DNA from 4 places in the Streptomyces sp. NPDC050121 genome. Region 3 is predicted to be linked to each of the others. Evidence: riboswitches for the same ligand, from Rfam matches in the RefSeq annotation. Region 3 holds a riboswitch; each other region holds the start of a gene.

Region 1 (4,325 bases), on a different contig from region 3:
AGAGGTCGTCCGGGGAACGGACGTCGACGGCGTTCCAGAAGTTGTTGAGGTCGGACACGCGGTCGTTGACCCCGCCCGCGGAGACGGGCGTGGCGACGTATTCGAGGACGTACGGTCCTTCGAGCGGCCGCCTGAACCAGATCGTGGCCCCGGCGGGTACATCGACCTCCAGGGCGCCGCGGGAGGCGGTGACGGTTCCGCCCTTCTCCAGTTCCACGGCCCACTTGCGCAGACCGTGGCGGAAGTCGTCGTGGGCGATCAGCCGGCGGTGACGGGGTGTGGCGCTCGCGGCGCCCGCGGGGGCGAGGGCGGCCAGGGCGGCGCCGGCGGCGAGGGCTCCGAATGCTCTGCGCGTGGTCGACACGGGAAGCGGCTCCTTCAGTGGGCGGGGTGGGTGAGGGACGGCCTGGGCACCCGGCGGGTCTCGGCGCCGGGGTGGTGGTCGGGGTACGTGGACTGCGGGTAGCCGCACCCGGCCCGCGCGGTACGCGGGGTTCTGGGCGAGCGTGCGCAGGCGGGCGACGGTGACGGCGGCGGCTCTTCGGCGGCGGGTGGCGTTCACTGGCGACCCTGCGCGGGGTTTCCGATGAGGGCGACGAGGCGGTCGGCCGCCTTGCGGTGACCTTGGGCACTCGGGTGGACGGCACCGTGGAAGTCGCCGTCTGCCGCCGAGAGCCAGCCGGTCGTGTCGACGAACTCCGTGCGGGAATCGGCGAGTTCGGCGACCACCGCGGCGATGTCGGCGGCGTGCGACCCGTCGAAGGGACGCAGGGCGAGGATGCGGGGGTGCGGGGCGGCCGACCGAAGACGCTCCAGGTAGGCGTGGTAGGCGGCACGGAGCTCGGTCGAGCCGTAGGCGGCGTCGTTGGTGCCCTGGTTGACGACGATCACGTCGGCGTCGCGGTCCGGGCGCGCCGGGGAGCCCGCGAAGTTCCAGCCGGACGCGTCACCGGCGGTCGGCACTCCCCCGTTGCCGGTCTGGAGCACACCCTGCCGCCCGAACCCGACCTGGGTGAGCGAGGCGTGCAGGGCGTCGGCGACGAGGGTCGGGTACGCGGCCGTCCCGTCGGCGCAGTCGGAGGTGTTGACCTCACAGAGCGCCATCACACCCTGGGTGATCGAGTCGCCGTAGAACGCCAACTCACGTGCTCTGACGGGAGGTTGACCGAGGAGACGGCCCTTGAGTCCGGTCAGGACGACTCCGGTCTCCAGCGGGGGCGTCCACCGGCCGGCCCGCGAGTGGACGTCTTTCACGGACAGCTGCACCGTGTGCGGGCCCCGCCCGGTCGCCGTGATCGCGAGATCGGCGCGGTCGACGGCGTGCAGCTTTTTCGGGCCTCCGTCGACCGACACGTACGCCTGTGCGGGCACGGTGACCGACGAGACGTCGAACAGGGCGTGGACGGCGCCGCCCGCGAACCGGAACCGCAGCCGGGAACCGGAGTTGACGGTGATCGCGGCCTCGGCGGTACAGCCCCAGTGCCCCTCGTAGACGAGTCGCCGGTCGCCGGGACGGACGAGGTCCGTGCCGCCGGACGCGGCCGAGGCGGACGGTGCGACGCCGGCCAGGAGCGCCACGGCCGCCGCAGTGCTCAGGAACCGGTTGATGACGGTGCGTCGGTCGGCGCCGGACACGGGACCTCCGAAGAACGGCAGAAAGCGCTTGCTCCCTGACGGGGATCACTGTGGCCCCACCCTGACCCGCCTGTCGAGGGGACGAAAGGGGCTGCCACCCGACCGCAACGAAACGATCACGAACACGCAAGGCCCGTCGGCGGGACCGGCATGCGGGAACACCGAAGGCCGGACCCGGGGATCGGGGTCCGGCCTTCGGCTGCGTGTCAGGCGTGTCAGGCGTGTGGCGCGCCAAGCGTGGTCAGGCGCGGTCAGGCGGGTGGCGTGCGGTCGTCGGCGGGGTCAGCCGACGGCGACACCGTGCGAGCGGAGGTAGGCGACCGGGTCCACGTCCGAGCCGTAGTCCGGCGTGGTACGGATCTCGAAGTGCAGGTGCGGGCCGGTCACGTTGCCGGTCGCACCGGACAGGCCGATCTGCTGGCCCTCGGTCACGGTCTGGCCGGCCGAGACGGAGAGCTGCGAGAGGTGAGCGTACTGGGCGTAGTAGCCGTCGGCGAGCTTGATGACGACCTGGTTGCCGTACGCGCCGCCCCAGCCCGCGGAGACGACGGTGCCCGCGCCCACGGCCTTGAGGGAGGTGCCGGTCGGGACGACGAAGTCGACGCCGGTGTGGTAGCCGCTGGACCACATGCTGCCGGCCACGTGGTAACCGGTTCCGATGGTCGCGCCGGCCACCGGCAGGGTGTAACCGCTGGAGGTGCTGGTGGTCTTCTCGGCGGCCTGGGTGGGCGACTTCGTCGAGGCGGACGAAGAGGACGAACCCGACGACGACTTGGTGCCGCCGGTCGTGGCCTTCTTGCCGATCGAGAGCTTCAGGCCGGGGTGGATCAGCGACGGGTCGCCGCCGATGGCCGCACGGTTGTCCTGGTACAGCTTCTGCCAGCCGCCGCTGACGTTCTGCTCGTCGGCGATCTTCGAGAGGTAGTCGCCGGACCGCACGGTGTAGGTCCGGGTGCCCGTGGCGGCGGCCTTCTTCTGCGCCACCGGAACGGATTGCACGGCCTTTTCCGAAACAGACTGCGCGACCGTCTGCGCGACGGACTGGGAGGCCGATTGCACGGGGGCGGCGTGGGCGCCGGTGGCGCCTATGAGCGGAAGGGCGAGCGCGGCGCCGCCGGTTCCGACGACGGCGATGGAACGGGTGAAGCGCTGGGACTTGGGACGGCGGTGCTTACCCTTCGCGGGCATGACGAATTCCTCTCCGGCGCCTGCGAGGTGAGCTGTCGGGTGCGGACTGGAGATGTCCGGCCGCGCCGAGGCGCGGCTTTACCCCAAGCCTGTTCCGGGACCGGAACAGGCGGTTCTGCCTGTGGGTCCCCCGCTCCTGCCGGGTACGGGTGAGTGTGCGGACACCGGGCGGCGGCAGGATTAGGCGTCCGTCCGGATTGGTGTGGAACGTAAGCGACCAGGACGCACAGGGACAAGCAGAGGTTGCACGGACAACGCATTTCTCTTGATCCGCTGTGCGAATTCCCGGTCACGCTCCGTCAATCAATAGGCCCGCTTTTCGTCAAACCCCCTTGAAAGGCATGCAAATTACGTGAGCATGACGCGCGACGTACGGTCACGAATATGACGCTGCTCACGTGAGACTTCCCCAGGTTTCCTTACTCCGCAGCGAGTTGGAATTAAGGCCCCAATTCGGACATAACCCTCAGATGCGGCGCAGTCGGATAACCGTCGCATCAAGGTCGCCCCGCAGTCCGGTCCGCAGCCCACGGTGCAGCAGCACGGCCCCTCGGTGCACTTCGCCCGTTTCGCGGCATTCGTAAGGCGCTGTCGGGTCGAGCCCGCGCAGTCGAAGCGCCGGAACGGGCTCGCCGAACCGCTGCGCCTGAAGCCAGGCGAGGACGACCGCCTCGTCGCCACGCACGTACTGGACGGCGCTCAGGCCGCCGGCCGGCGGCCGCAGCCGGTAGAGGTCGCCGTGCTGCACAAGAGGCCGGATGTCCTTGTAGAGGTTCACCCACTCCCGCGCCTCGGCCAGCTCCTCCTCGCTCCATTCGGAGAGGTCCCCGCCGACGCCGAGCACCCCGGCCATGGCGCTGACGAACCGGAAGCGCAGCGAGCTGACCCGGCCGTTGAGCTGGGCATTCGGGCTGTCCGTGACCCAGGCGGCCATGACCCGGGCGGGGTGGATCTGACTGAAGCCGTGCTGGATGTCGAGCCGGTCGAGGGGGTCGGTGTTGTCGGAGGTCCACACCTGGTCGGTGCGGCTCATGATCCCGAGGTCGATGCGTCCGCCGCCGCCCGAGCAGGACTCGAAGGCGACGCCCGGGTGGGCGGCCCGCAACCGGTCCAGCAGGCCGTAGAGGGCCCGCACATGGTCCACCCAGAGGCGCTGCGGGTAGGGATCGTCCGGCCAACCGGCGTCGGTGAAGCAGCGGTTGAAGTCCCACTTCACGTAGTCGACGGGGGCGCTGGACAGGAGGGCGTCGAGCTGTTCCCAGAGGTACTCCTGGACGTCCTCGCGCGCGAGGTTCAGTACTAGCTGATTGCGGAACTCCGTCCGCTTTCGTCCCGTTTGGAACTGCACCCAGTCGGGGTGCGCCCGGTACAGCTCGCTGTCGGGGTTGACCATCTCGGGCTCGACCCAGATGCCGAACTGCATACCGAGGGCGTGCACATAGTCGGCGAGCGGCTTGAGCCCCTTCGGGAAGCGGTCGGGGTTGGGCCGCCAGTCACCGAGC
Region 2 (4,325 bases), on a different contig from region 3:
TTGCGAAGTCCTCACACGGTCGATGCGCTCCGGTCCGCCGGAAAAGCGCAGTCGGTGCGCGGCCGTCGTGCGCTCGGTGTGCAGCGCCGTGATCGCCCGCGCGCGCTCATGGTCGCCGCGCGCCACCGCGTCCACGATCGCCCCGTGCTCGGCCCAGGACTCCACCGGGTTGGCCGGCGCCTCCACCGCGTACATCCAGGCGATCTTGTGGCGCAGCTGGGTGAGCATCGACGTCAGGGCATGGCTTCCGGAGGACTGGGCGAGCGTCTCGTGGAACCAGCCGCCCAGGGAGCGCAGATCCTCGCTGCTGCCCCTCCTGGCCCGCTCCTGGCCCAGCCGGACGAGGCCGCGCAGCACCTTCAGATGGGCCTCCGTGCGCCGCTGGGCGGCCCGGGCGGCGCCGAGCGGCTCCAGGAGCATGCGCATCTCCAGCACGTCCGCGGCCTCCTGCTCGGTCGGCTCCGCGACGCACGCGCCCGCGTGCCGCCGCGTCACGACGAAGCCCTCGGCCTCCAGCGTGCGCAGCGCCTCCCGGACGGGGACGCGGGAAACGCCGTAGCGGCGGGCGAGGAGTTCCTCGGTGAGGCGGCTGCCGCGCTCGTAGACACCCGAGACGATGTCGTCCCGGACGGCCGTGCACACCGAGTGCGCCGGAATACGCATGACGGACCTCCGCCTTAATCCCCGTGAAACGTCGACGATTGACGTGTGTTCCGTGACTCTATTGCAATGAGCGGGAATTTCCGATGGCGGGCCGGAATCCATGGATATTTTTTGGACAGCAGGGCATCGAAAACGGCGAAAGCCCCGGCCGGGAGGGCCGGGGCTGGACGATCTGTCGCCGTGCGCCGTCAGACGTTCACACCGTGCTGGCGGAGGTAGGCGACCGGGTCGATGTCCGAGCCGTACTCCGCCGTGGTGCGGGCCTCGAAGTGCAGATGCGGACCGGTGACGTTGCCGGTCGCGCCGGACAGGCCGATCTGCTGGCCGGGAGTGACCTGCTGGCCCACCGAGACGCCGATGGACGACAGGTGCCCGTACTGGGTGTACGTGCCGTCGTTCATCTTGATGACCACCTGGTTGCCGTACGACCCGCCCCAGCCGGCCTCGACGACGGTGCCCAGGCCGACCGCGTGCACCGTGGTGCCGGTCGCGGCGTGGAAGTCGATGCCGGTGTGACTGCCGGAGGACCACAGCGAACTGCTGGCGTGGTAGCCGGTGGAGACGTAGGAACCCGTGATCGGCAGCACGAAGGCGTTGAGCCGCTTGCGCTCGGCCTCACGGGCGGCACGCACGCGTGCCTCGCGCTCCTCGACGGCCTTCTTGGCGGCCGCCTCACGTGCGGCCTGCTCGTAGGCGGCCTTCTTCTGCACGGCGACCTGGTCGTCGATCTGGTCGGCGACGGCCTCGCCGGCGGTGACGACGGGGATCAGCCCGGTCTGCTCGGGGGTGGGCTCGGCGGCGAAGGCCGGGGCGGAGGCGACGGTGGCCATGACACCGGTGGTGGTGAGCGCCGCGACGCCCGCGGCGCGCGCGGTGGTGCGCTGCATCCGGCTGGGCCGACGGTGCTTCCCGGTGGCGCAGGTGAACGCCATGAAGTGGGGGGTGTCCTTTCCTTCCCTCTCGCCTACCGGGTTAGCTGACGGGTTCGGAGCAGGAAGGTCTCCTACGGACCCCCTCGCGGCTCGCGCGGGCGTCCGATTCACCCCAGGGACTTCACGTGGGTCCCCGGCTCCCCTGGCTCGCGCCGTACGGGGACTCGGCGATGACTGTCCGCTGCCGCGGCTGCGGCGCACTGCCTGACGAACAGCCCGGACGAAGCTAAGCGGGACGGGTTTCAATCCTCAAACGAATCCCGGTTTTTGTAGCGCATGCCACAGGGCAGACAGGCAACCTCCGCCTCAATTCGGACACGCAGAGGCCCTGATGACGTTTCCGTCGGCCAGGGCCCCTGCGTGCGCGTGCCGTTGGCGCGGCCACCGCGCCCGCCGGTCCGCCTACTCGGCGGACACGACCTTCACCGCGCCGATGCCGAGGGCCTCCACCGGCTCCTTGATCCGGGCCGCGTCACCGACCAGGACGGTCACCAGCCGGTCCACCGGGAAGGCGTTCACGGCCGCCGCGGTGGCCTCCACGGTGCCGGTCGCGGCGAGCTGCTGGTACAGCGTCGCCTGGTAGTCGTCGGGCAGGTGCTGCTCGACCTGGTCGGCCAGCGTGCCCGCGACGGCCGCGGCGGTCTCGAACTTCAGCGGCGCCACCCCGACCAGGTTCTGCACGGCGACGTCACGCTCGGCGTCGGTCAGGCCGCCCTCGGCGAGGGTGCGCAGCACCTTCCAGAGGTCCTCCAGGGCGGGACCGGTGTTCGGGGTGTCCACGGAGCCGCTGATGGCGAGCATCGCGGCGCCAGAGCCGTCCGGCGCGGACCGCAGGACCTGCCCGAAGGCGCGAACACCGTAGGTGTAGCCCTTCTCCTCGCGCAGGACGCGGTCCAGGCGGGAGGTGAGGGTGCCGCCGAGGCAGTACGTGCCGAGCACCTGCGCGGGCCACACGCGGTCGTGCCGGTCGGCGCCGATCCGGCCGATCAGCAGCTGCGTCTGGACGGCGCCGGGGCGGTCCACGATGACGACCCTGCCGGTGTCGTCGGCGGTGACCGGCGGCACCGGCCGCGGCTGGGCCGAGGAGCCCGTCCAGGCGCCCAGGGTGTCGCCGAGGAGGGCGTCCAGGTCCACGCCGGTGAGGTCGCCGACGACCACGGCGGTGGCCGTTGCGGGGCGCACATGCCTCTCGTAGAACGCGCGCACGGCGGCGGAGTCGATCTTCTCGACCGTCTCCACGGTGCCCTGGCGCGGGCGCGACATGCGCGCGGTGGCCGGGAACAGCTCCCTGGAGAGCTCCTTGGCGGCGCGCCGCGAGGGGTTGGCGAGCTCGTGCGGGATCTCGTCCAGGCGGTTGCGGACGAGACGCTCGACCTCGCTGTCGGCGAACGCGGGCGCCCTGAGGGCGTCGGCGAGCAGACCGAGGCCCTTGGGCAGGCGCGAGGCCGGCACTTCGAGGCTGAGGCGGACGCCGGGGTGGTCGGCGTGCGCGTCCAGGGTGGCGCCGCAGCGCTCCAGTTCGGCGGCGAACTCCTCGGCGGAGTGCTTGTCGGTGCCCTCGGAGAAGGCGCGCGCCATGATCGTGGCGACGCCGTCGAGGCCGGCCGGTTCGGCGTCCAGGGGCGCGTCGAGGAGGATCTCGACGGCGACGACCTGCTGGCCGGGGCGATGGCAGTGCAGCACGGTCAGGCCGTTGGCCAGCGCTGCGCGGTCGGGCGCCGGGAACGCCCACGGCTTGGCCTCGCCCGCCGCGGGCTGGGGGTGGAAGTCCATCGTGGCGAGCTCGGTCACCGGGCCGCCTCCTCGTTCTCGTCCTGGTCGGCGGGGGCTTCGGCGGCGGTCGGCTCGTAGACGAGCACCGCGCGGTTGTCGGGGCGCAGGCGGGCCTTGGCGACCTCCTGCACCTCCTCGGACGTCACGTCCAGCACCCGCTGGACGGCGGTCAGGGCGAGCTGCGGGTCGCCGAACAGGACGGCGTAGCGGCACAGTTCGTCGGCGCGGCCGGCGACCGTGCCGAGCCGGTCGAGCCACTCGCGCTCCAACTGGGCCTGGGCGCGCTCCATTTCCTCGGCCGTGGGGCCCTCCTCGGCGAACCGGGCGAGCTCCTCGTCGATGGCGGTCTCGATGACGGGCACCTCGACGTCACCGGACGTCTTCACGTCCAGCCAGCCCAGGGAGGGCGCGCCGGCGAGCCGCAGCAGGCCGAAGCCGGCCGCCACAGCCGTACGGTCGCGGCGCACGAGCCGGTTGTACAGGCGGGAGGACTCGCCGCCGCCCAGGATGGTGAGCGCCAGGTCGACGGCGTCGCACGCGCGCGTGCCGTCCTCGGGCAGGCGGTAGGCGGCCATCAGGGCGCGGGCCGGCACCTCCTCCTCGACGATCTCGCGCAACTGCTCGCCGATGACGTCGGGCAGCGAGCCGTCGCGGGGCTCGGGCTTGCCGTCGTGGCCGGGGATGGAGCCGAAGTACTTCTCGACCCAGGCGAGGGTCTCCTCGGGGTCGATGTCGCCGACCACGGACAGGACCGCGTTGTTGGGCGCGTAGTACGTCCGGAAGAACGCGCGCGCGTCCTCCAGGGTCGCCGCGTCCAGGTCGGCCATCGAACCGATCGGCGTGTGGTGGTAGGGGTGGCCGTCCGGGTAGGCGAGAGCCGTCAGCTTCTCGAAGGCCGTGCCGTAGGGGACGTTGTCGTAGCGCTGGCGGCGCTCGTTCTTGACGACGTCGCGCTGG
Region 3 (4,325 bases):
TAGACCTCGGTGCCCCAGCGCAGGGCCTCGGAGAAGGACTCCGCGCCGATCGGGGCGATCATGAACTCCTGGATGTCCACATTGGAGTCGGCGTGCGAGCCGCCGTTCAGGATGTTCATCATCGGCACCGGCAGCAGGTGCGCGTTGGGGCCGCCCAGGTAGCGGAAGAGCGGGAGGTCGCTGGCCTCGGAGGCGGCGTGGGCGACGGCGAGGGAGACGCCGAGGATGGCGTTGGCGCCGAGCGAGCCCTTGTTGTCGGTGGCGTCCAGGTCGAACATGGCCTGGTCGATCAGACGCTGCTCGGTGGCGTCGTAGCCGACGAGCTCCGGGCCGATCTGCTCGATGACGGCGAGGACGGCCTTCTCGACACCCTTGCCCTGGTAGCGGTTCGGGTCACCGTCGCGCAGCTCGATGGCCTCGAAGGCGCCGGTGGAGGCGCCGGACGGGACGGCGGCACGACCGGTGCTGCCGTCGTCGAGGCCGACCTCGACCTCGACGGTGGGGTTCCCTCGCGAGTCGAGGATTTCCCGGGCTACGACGACGTCGATGGACGGCACGAGCATCTCCTTCTTGGGATGTGACGCTGAGAGTGCGGGGCCCGTGGGCCTTGCGACTAGAGCCTAACCGCCCGACGGGCGTCGGCAGCCGACCGACCGCCCTGTGGACGAACTGACCGTACACATTGTTCCCGCTCGGAACAAAGAGCGGGTGACAAACAGGCGAAGAAAGCGCGCGAGGCAAACGGGCGGCGGGGAGAGAGGGCAGCGAGCCGAGCGGCAGCGAGCCGAACAGGGGCGAGGCGAACGGCAGCGAGCCGAACAGGGGCGAGGCGAACGGCAGCGAGCCGAACAGGGGCGAGCCGAGCGGCAGCGAGCCGAACGGGGGCGAGGCGAACGAGGGCGCGGCGAACGAGGGCGAGGCGAGCGGGCAAAGAGAAACCCCGCTCCGGTGCGTACGGGGGAACACGCACCGGAGCGGGGAGCCCGTGGGGACGGGGGGTGACCCTCACGAGGTCTTCAGTGTGCCGACCTCGGATGTGAGGGTGCTGTGGCTTCTCTGGGTCCGCTCTGGGAGCCGGGGATCACTTCAGGTGCAGCTGCTGACCCGGGTAGATGAGGTCGGCGTCCGCGACGATGTCCTTGTTCAGCTGGAACAGCTTCTGCCAGCCGCCCTTGACCTTGTGCTTCTCGGCTATGGAGCTGAGGGTGTCGCCCTTGACGACCTTGTACTCGCCGTCGCCCTTCTTGACCTTCTTGCCGGTCGGCGTGGTGACCGTCTTGGAGGCGGCCGGGCGGTCGGTGGAGCGGGAGGCGCTCTGGTTCCCGGTCGAGCGGGTGCCGGCGCTGCTGGAGCCGGAGCCGCCGGTGCTGCTCGACGAGCCGGAGGAGCTGCTGCCGTTGTAGGCGGCGCCGGACAGGCCCGTGCCGCAGACCGGCCAGGCGCCCTTGCCCTGGGAGGCGAGGACCTTCTCGGCGACGGCGATCTGCTGCGACTTGGAGGCCTGGTTGGCCTGCGCGGCGTACTGCGTACCGCCGTAGGCGGCCCAGGTGGAGGCGGAGAACTGCAGGCCGCCGTAGTAGCCGTTGCCGGTGTTGATGGACCAGTTGCCGCCGGACTCGCACTGGGCGACCGCGTCCCACTCGGAGGCGGTGGCGGCGGAGGCGTTGCCTGCCGCCATCAGCGGGGCGGCGATGGCGACGCCGGTGACGCCGGCCAGCGCGGCGACGCGGGTGGCCTTGGACGGACGACGGTGCTTGCCCTTGCCCGAAAACAGCATGGTGGATCCCCTCACCGACGCCTGCGAGGTGAGCTGTCGGGTTCGGGCCGGTTGAGTTGCCCGGCCACGCTCTCGCTTTCACGAGGCGCGGCTTCACCCCAAGCCGCTCCGGTCAACTGCCCGGTGCGGCGCTTACCTTGGGTCCCCCGCTCCTGCCTACGGCGCTTGACGCGACGACTGTTCCCGGGCTGCCACTGGCAGGATTCGGCGTTGCGACGGCCGGGGCTCGGGTTGCCGAGCGGGACGACCGTAGACACGCGATCCGCGGAATTTCAAAGACGATCAGGGCTTCTGAGACTCATCCCACACTTTCACCAAACCGGACATTCGGCGCGAAGTATGACGTGAACTCCCGCTGTTTTTCTTGGGTTTTGCGCCCTATTCAACCCCTGTGTCGAGGGTCTGACCGGGGACGATGTCGCTCGGGTCGGCGCCGATGAGGCCCTTGTTCTCGGCATAGAGGGCGCGCCATCCGCCGTCGAGGCCAAGGGAGTCGGCGATGGAGGCGAGCGAGTCGCCCTCCTGGACGACGTAGGTGGCCGCGGCGTGCCGGCCGGCGGAGGCGGTCGTGGCGCCGTCGACGGCGGCGGCACGGTCGGCGGCGGCGCTCTTGGTCGTGTTCTCCTCGGCGGTGGCGCCGCGGTGTCGGCCCGAGCCGAGGGAGCCGGTGTCGACGAGGCTCCAAGAGCCCGCATCCTGGACCGACTTGTCCGGATCGTCCGCTTCCGGGGCCCCGGCGGGTGAGCCGCCGGTCGCCTGCGCGTCACCCTGGCCGCCGGAGCCGTCGGACGCGCCGGCGCCGGTGGAGCCGCCCGCACCGGTGGAGGAAGAGGACGAGGGGGACGAAGGGGACGAAGGCGACGCGGAGGGTGAACTCGATGAATTGCCGGACGAGTCAGACGACCCAGACGAGCCGGACGAGCCGGAGGAACCAGTCGAACCGGTCGAACCGTCACCGCTGCCCGAAGAGTTCGAGGAACCCGTGGAGCCGGACGATCCCGACGACCCCGACAGCCCCCTGGACAGGTCGGACAATCCGGAGGAGGCCGACGAGTCGGACGAGTCGTCCGCCACGCCGGTGTCCACGTTCAGCGCGCCGTTCGCCCGGGTGAGCCCGGAGGTCAGCCCACAGGTGCCCCAGGCGCCGATGTTCTCGGCCGCGAGCAGTTTCTGCGCCACCGCGATCTGCTGGTTGCGGCTGGCCAGGTCGGGGCGCGTCGCATAGTCGAGCCCCCCGTACGTCTCCCACTGCTTCTGGGTGAGACTCAGGCCGCCGTACTCGCCGTCGCCCTTGTCGGCGCTCCACGAGCCGCCGGTCTCGCACTGCGCCACCTTGTCCCACACCGTGCCGTCGGCGGCACTCGCGCCCGAGGCGGCGAGCAGCGGGATGGCGATGGCGGAGCCCGTCACTCCGGCCGCGACGAGCAGCGCCGGGGCCTGGCGGGGGCGACGGTGTCGACCGTTCCCGGAGAGCATGCGAGGGGCCTTTCTCTGGACAGCAGTACCAGCGCGGCGGGTGAGACTGACGCGTCGCGCTGACGAGTGAACGTATCGGCAGACGATCACTTGTCACAAGTTAATGCCGCGCAGATCACGTGAAGATCACAGACTTGAGGATCGCTCACCTTCACTTCCCCGAATGGTCACACTCCGGCTGACGTGCGATCAGGAATGCGCCCAGAGTGCGCCCAGAGTGCGCTCAGAGTGCGGTCGGATTGCCCTCGCCGTGCACAGGCGTGAACTCCACCGGCAAGGTCCGCAGGCCCCGCATGATGAGCCCGCCACGCCACCTCAAGTCCGCCGGATCCACGGCCGGTCGAAGGTCGGGCAGCCGGGTCAGGAGCGTGGCCAGCGCCGTCTGTCCCTCCAGCCGGGCCAGCGGGGCCCCCAGGCAGTAGTGGATGCCGTGGCCGTAGCCGAGATGCTGGTTGTCACGGCGGGAGAGATCGAGCGTGTCGGGGTCCGTGAAGCGGGCCGGGTCGCGGTCGGCGGCCGCCAGGACGACGAGCACGGGGTCGCCGGGCGCGATGTCCTGCCCGCCGATGCTGAGTGGCTCGGTCGCGAACCGCCAGGTGGCGAGCTCCACGGGACCGTCGTAGCGCAGGAGTTCCTCCACGCCGGTCTCCAGCAGGTCCCGCTGCCCGGACGCGAGGGATGCCTGCAACCGCGCCCGCTGCTCCGGGTGGGAAAGCAGGGCGTGGAGGCCGTTGCCGATCAGGTTGACGGTGGTCTCGAAGCCGGCGAAGAGAAGGATGAAGGCCATGGCCGCGGCCTCGTTCTCGGTGAGGTGCTCACCGTGGTCGGAGGCGCGGATCAGGCCCGAGATGAGGTCCTCGCCGGGGGCCGGGTCGGCGGGGAGCTCGGCGCGCTTGCGGTGGATCAGCTCCAGCAGGTAGCCGCGCATCTTCTTCACCGACCGCGCGACCCCGCCGCGGGGCCCGCCGCCGTGCCGGATCATCATCCCCGCCCAGTCGCGGAAGTCGTCCTGGTCCTCGCGGGGAACGCCCAGCAGGTCGCAGATGGCGTAGATGGGGAGGGGGAAGGCGAA
Region 4 (4,325 bases), on a different contig from region 3:
ACGGAAGGTCCTCGGGCGCGACCTCGTTGCTGTCGTCCCCCTGGAACCCCCGTACGACCTGGGTGAAGATCTCCTCCAGCTGTCCCACCTGTTCAGGGGTGAGGCGGGCGAAGAGGGAGGCGCGGACGGTGTCGACATGTCCGGGCGCCGTCCTCTCCAGGACCGCCATGCCCTCGTCCGTGAGGACCGCGACACTCCCGCGCTTGTCCCAGATGCAGTCCTCGCGACGCAGTAGCCCGTCCTTCTCCAGACGGGTCACCGCATACGTCAGCCTGCTGCGGGTGATCTTCAGCTGCTCCGCGAGCTCGGTCATCCGCAGGCGCCGCTCCGGTGTGTCGGAGAGGTTGGCGAGGATGGAGTAGTACAGGTGAGGCATGCCGGCCTCCTGCTGGAGCTGCCGGTCGATCGCGTCCTCGACGAGGAGGTACCCGGCGACGTAGGCGCGCCAGGCGCGTTGCTCCTCGGGGGTGAGCCAGCGAGTCGTCATGCGACCAGTGTAGTTTGTTTCAAACTTGAACCAAGAGTCCACGTCAACCCACGTCACCCACCTCTCACCCACCTCCACCCACGCCACCGGGGAGCGCGTCGATGCCGTACCCGTACGTCCTGCTGTCCGCCGCCGTCTCCCTCGACGGCTACCTGGACGACACCACCCCCGAGCGCCTGCTCCTGTCCAGCCCCGCCGACTTCGACCGCGTCGACGAGGTACGGGCCTCCGTCGACGCCATCCTCATCGGCGCCGGCACCATCCGCGCGGACAACCCCCGGCTCCTCGTGAACTCCCCGGAGCGGCGCGCCGCCCGCGTCGCCGAGGGCCGACCGCCGTACCCCCTCAAGGTCACGGTCAGCGGCTCCGGCGAGCTCGATCCCGCGGCGAACTTCTGGCACACGGGCGACGAGAAGGTCGTGTGTACGACGGACAAGGGCGCCGAGCGCGCCCGCGCCCTCGGGATCGCCGCGGACGTCGTCCCGCTCGGCCCCGAACTGGACTGGCGCCGCCTCCTCGAACACCTGCACGATGTGCGGGGTGTGCGGCGTCTCATGGTCGAGGGTGGCGGCACCGTGCACACCCAGCTGCTCCAGCAGGGCCTCGCCGACGAACTCCAGCTCGTCGTCGCCCCGCTCTTCGTGGGCGACCCGGACGCGCCCCGCCTCTTCGGGCCGGGCGGCTACCAGGGCGGACGGCTGCGCCTGGTCGAGACGCGGCGCATCGAGGACGTCGTACTGAACCGCTACCAGCCCACCGCCCCCGGCGCCGGACCGCTCCCCGCCGCGGCCGACCGCCACTGGCTGGCCCTCGCCTGCGAGCTCGCGGCGCAGTGTCCGCCGTCGCGGACCGCCTTCAGTGTCGGCGCGGTGATCGTGGCCGCCGACGGTACGGAACTGGCCCGCGGCCACTCCCGCGAGGCCGGCGACCCGGTCGTGCACGCCGAGGAGGCGGCCCTCGCGAAGCTCGACCCCGCCGACCCGCGGCTGCCCACGGCCACCGTGTACAGCAGCCTCGAACCCTGCGCCCGTCGCTCCTCCCGCCCCTCCCCCTGCGCCCGCCTCATCCTCGACGCGGGCGTGCGCCGGGTGGTCACCGCCTGGCGCGAGCCCGACACCTTCGTGACGGAGGCGGACGGAACCGGGCTCCTGACGGCCGCGGGCGTCGACGTCCTCGTCCTCCCGGAGTTCGAGGCGCGGGCGAAGACCCCGAACCGGCACCTGGAATGAGGCGGCGGGGGCGGGGCATCGGGGGCGGCGGTAAACCGTGGTGTTTCACGCCCCGGAAGTAGCGTAGACTGGAGTCACAACGACGCGGGGTGGAGCAGCTCGGTAGCTCGCTGGGCTCATAACCCAGAGGTCGCAGGTTCAAATCCTGTCCCCGCTACTGAAGGCCGAGGGCCGGAATCCGAAAGGGTTCCGGCCCTCGGTGTTGTCCGGGGCAATTCGGCGCGCATCCGGGATGCTTCAGCGCACATCAGGGACCCCTCAGTGCGTGACCTGGACATGTGGCCGGTTGGTTACTGTGCGTACGCCGTCTTTTCGGACGCCTCTTCCGTCAACTCGCCCGTTTTTCGCCGGTCATGGGGCGAAAGTCCCAGGCCGAAAATGTTGTTGATCAAGTAGAAGTGCTTGGAAACCGGCCCCCAGGTCTATTAACGTTCGATAACGCAGCGCGGTCGTCCCAGCCGTCACAAGAGTCGGCTCCGTGCGCATGTGCCGAATCCCGTAAGGGAACCGGGGAACCACCACCTTGGGGTGAATCGCACGGAAGCCACCGTGAACTCGCGGAGTCCACGGCAGGTATACGCGCGTAGGAGACCTTCCCGCTCCGAACCCGTCAGCTAACCCGGTAGGCGACGGAAGGAAAGGAGTACGCCCGCGTGGCGTCCAACCGGCCTGCCCCAGAAGCCCCGTTCGTGCCCGCCCAGCGGTCCACCGAGACCTTCGGCTACGGCGACTACCGCACCGACGAGGGCCCCTGGGAGGAGTGGAACCCCACCGCGGAGTCCATTCGCCCGGTACGCGGCAAGCACCGCGTCGCCAAGCAGCGCGGCGGCGGGTTCGCCCGCAGCTCCACCGTCCTCGGCGTCGGCGTCATAGCCGCCGTCAGCGCGGGCGGCATGGCCAGCGCCAACACCGGCAAGGCCCCCGTCTCCATCTCCCTGCCGGACCTGCCGAACGTCGGCTCGCTCATCTCCGACGACGAGCCCGCCCAGGACGCCGCGCCGGCCCTGGCGACCTTCGGCTCCGAGAGCACCGCCGACGACAGCAGCCAGAGCGTCTCCGACGCCGGTGAGGCCCTGCGCAGCCGGATCATGGCGCAGGCCGAGTCGCAGCAGACCCAGATCGAGACCAAGGCCCAGGCCGCCGCCGAGGCCGCCGCGGCCAAGGCCGCGAGCGACGCCGTCGCCAAGGCCGAGAAGGACGCGAAGGCCAAGGCCGACGCCGCAAAGGCGAAGGCCGCCGCGGAGGCCGCCGAGAAGGCCGAGGCCGCGCGCCTGGCCGAGCTCGCCAAGCAGTACACGCTGCCGACCTCCTCGTACACGATCACCTCGACCTTCGGTCAGGCCGGCTCCATGTGGTCCTCCGGCTACCACACGGGCCTGGACTTCGCCGCTCCCACCGGCACGCTCATCAAGGCCGTCCACAGCGGCACCGTCACGGAGGCGGGCTGGGCCGGTTCCTACGGCTACCGCACCATCCTGACGCTGGACGACGGCACCGAACTCTGGTTCTGCCACCAGTCCTCGATCAGCGTCAGTGTCGGCCAGAAGGTCGGCACCGGTGACGTGATCGGCCGCGTGGGCGCGACGGGCAACGTGACCGGGCCCCACCTCCACCTCGAGGTCCACCCGAACGGCAACTCCGACGGCGTCGACCCGATGGCCTGGCTGCGCAGCAAGGGCCTCAACCCCTGAGCCGCCCCTCCGGGGAACACCTGTCAGACCCGTAAGACCCGTAAGACCCGTAAGGCCTGTGAGACCCGTAGTACCCGGGAACACCCCTGAGGGTCCCCCTCGGGGGTGTTCCCGTGCTCCGTCCACGTGTGCTGTTCACACGTTCTTCGTGTTGCCCAGGGAATGGGTGTGCCGCCCGCGCCCGTTGATGTGAAGCATGACTTCTCTTCGCAAGCTCGGCTCCTCCGGCCTCGAGGTCTTCCCGCTCTCCCTCGGCGGCAACGTCTTCGGCTGGACCGCCGACGAGACGGCCTCCTTCGCCGTCCTCGACGCCTACGCGGCCGCCGGCGGCAACTTCCTCGACACCGCCGACTCCTACTCGGCGTGGGTCGAGGGCAACTCGGGCGGTGAGTCCGAGACCATCATCGGCAACTGGGTGAAGCAGCGCGGCAACCGCGACGACGTGGTCATCGCCACCAAGGTCAGCCAGCACCCCGAGTTCCCCGGCCTGACCGCGGCCAATATCAAGGCCGCCGCCGACGCCTCCCTGCGCCGCCTCGGCACCGACCACATCGACCTCTACTACACGCACTTCGACAAGACCGAGGTGCCCGTCGAGGAGATAGTCGGCGCGCTCGACGGACTGGTGAAGGCCGGCAAGGTCCGCCACATCGCCGCCTCCAACATCTCCCCCGAACGCCTCCAGGAGTCCCTGGAGTTCTCCGACCGCGAGGGCCTGGCCCGGTACGTCGCCCTCCAGCCCCACTACAACCTGGTCTCCCGTGACACCTACGAGGGTGGCCTCCAGGACCTCGCCGAGCGCTTCGGCCTCGCCGCCGTCCCGTACTACGCGCTGGCCTCCGGCTTCCTCACCGGCAAGTACCGGCCCGGTACGACGGTGGAGAGCGCCCGCGCCGCCGGTGCCGCCAAGCATCTCGA

What was found. A riboswitch is a leader RNA that binds a small molecule or an ion and turns the genes downstream of it on or off. The one in region 3 is predicted to bind cyclic di-AMP.
Region 1: it holds a riboswitch for cyclic di-AMP, as region 3 does, so the genes downstream of both, ACIBTS_RS02880 (peptidoglycan DD-metalloendopeptidase family protein) here and ACIBTS_RS31960 (transglycosylase family protein) in region 3, are expected to answer to the same signal.
Region 2: it holds a riboswitch for cyclic di-AMP, as region 3 does, so the genes downstream of both, ACIBTS_RS28905 (M23 family metallopeptidase) here and ACIBTS_RS31960 (transglycosylase family protein) in region 3, are expected to answer to the same signal.
Region 4: it holds a riboswitch for cyclic di-AMP, as region 3 does, so the genes downstream of both, ACIBTS_RS47465 (M23 family metallopeptidase) here and ACIBTS_RS31960 (transglycosylase family protein) in region 3, are expected to answer to the same signal.

What each region holds. Positions count from the first base shown of each region.
Region 1 covers NZ_JBITJV010000002.1:102,846-107,170, forward strand. The annotation lists gene ACIBTS_RS02870 (DUF6250 domain-containing protein) at 1-364, opposite strand, end outside; gene ACIBTS_RS02875 (GDSL-type esterase/lipase family protein) at 559-1,635, opposite strand; gene ACIBTS_RS02880 (peptidoglycan DD-metalloendopeptidase family protein) at 1,918-2,823, opposite strand; cyclic di-AMP (ydaO/yuaA leader) riboswitch at 2,828-2,985, opposite strand; gene ACIBTS_RS02885 (alpha-galactosidase) at 3,290-4,325, opposite strand, start outside.
Region 2 covers NZ_JBITJV010000021.1:126,354-130,678, reverse strand. The annotation lists gene ACIBTS_RS28910 (GntR family transcriptional regulator) at 1-663, opposite strand, end outside; gene ACIBTS_RS28905 (M23 family metallopeptidase) at 852-1,595, opposite strand; cyclic di-AMP (ydaO/yuaA leader) riboswitch at 1,610-1,775, opposite strand; gene ACIBTS_RS28900 (M16 family metallopeptidase) at 1,998-3,386, opposite strand; gene ACIBTS_RS28895 (pitrilysin family protein) at 3,383-4,325, opposite strand, start outside.
Region 3 covers NZ_JBITJV010000025.1:99,058-103,382, reverse strand. The annotation lists gene eno (phosphopyruvate hydratase) at 1-557, opposite strand, end outside; gene ACIBTS_RS31960 (transglycosylase family protein) at 1,082-1,777, opposite strand; cyclic di-AMP (ydaO/yuaA leader) riboswitch at 1,781-1,951, opposite strand; gene ACIBTS_RS31955 (transglycosylase family protein) at 2,156-3,253, opposite strand; gene ACIBTS_RS31950 (cytochrome P450) at 3,477-4,325, opposite strand, start outside.
Region 4 covers NZ_JBITJV010000071.1:12,729-17,053, reverse strand. The annotation lists gene ACIBTS_RS47480 (MarR family winged helix-turn-helix transcriptional regulator) at 1-487, opposite strand, end outside; gene ACIBTS_RS47475 (dihydrofolate reductase family protein) at 589-1,716, shown strand; tRNA gene ACIBTS_RS47470 (tRNA-Met) at 1,800-1,873, shown strand; cyclic di-AMP (ydaO/yuaA leader) riboswitch at 2,194-2,362, shown strand; gene ACIBTS_RS47465 (M23 family metallopeptidase) at 2,370-3,407, shown strand; gene ACIBTS_RS47460 (aldo/keto reductase) at 3,604-4,325, shown strand, end outside.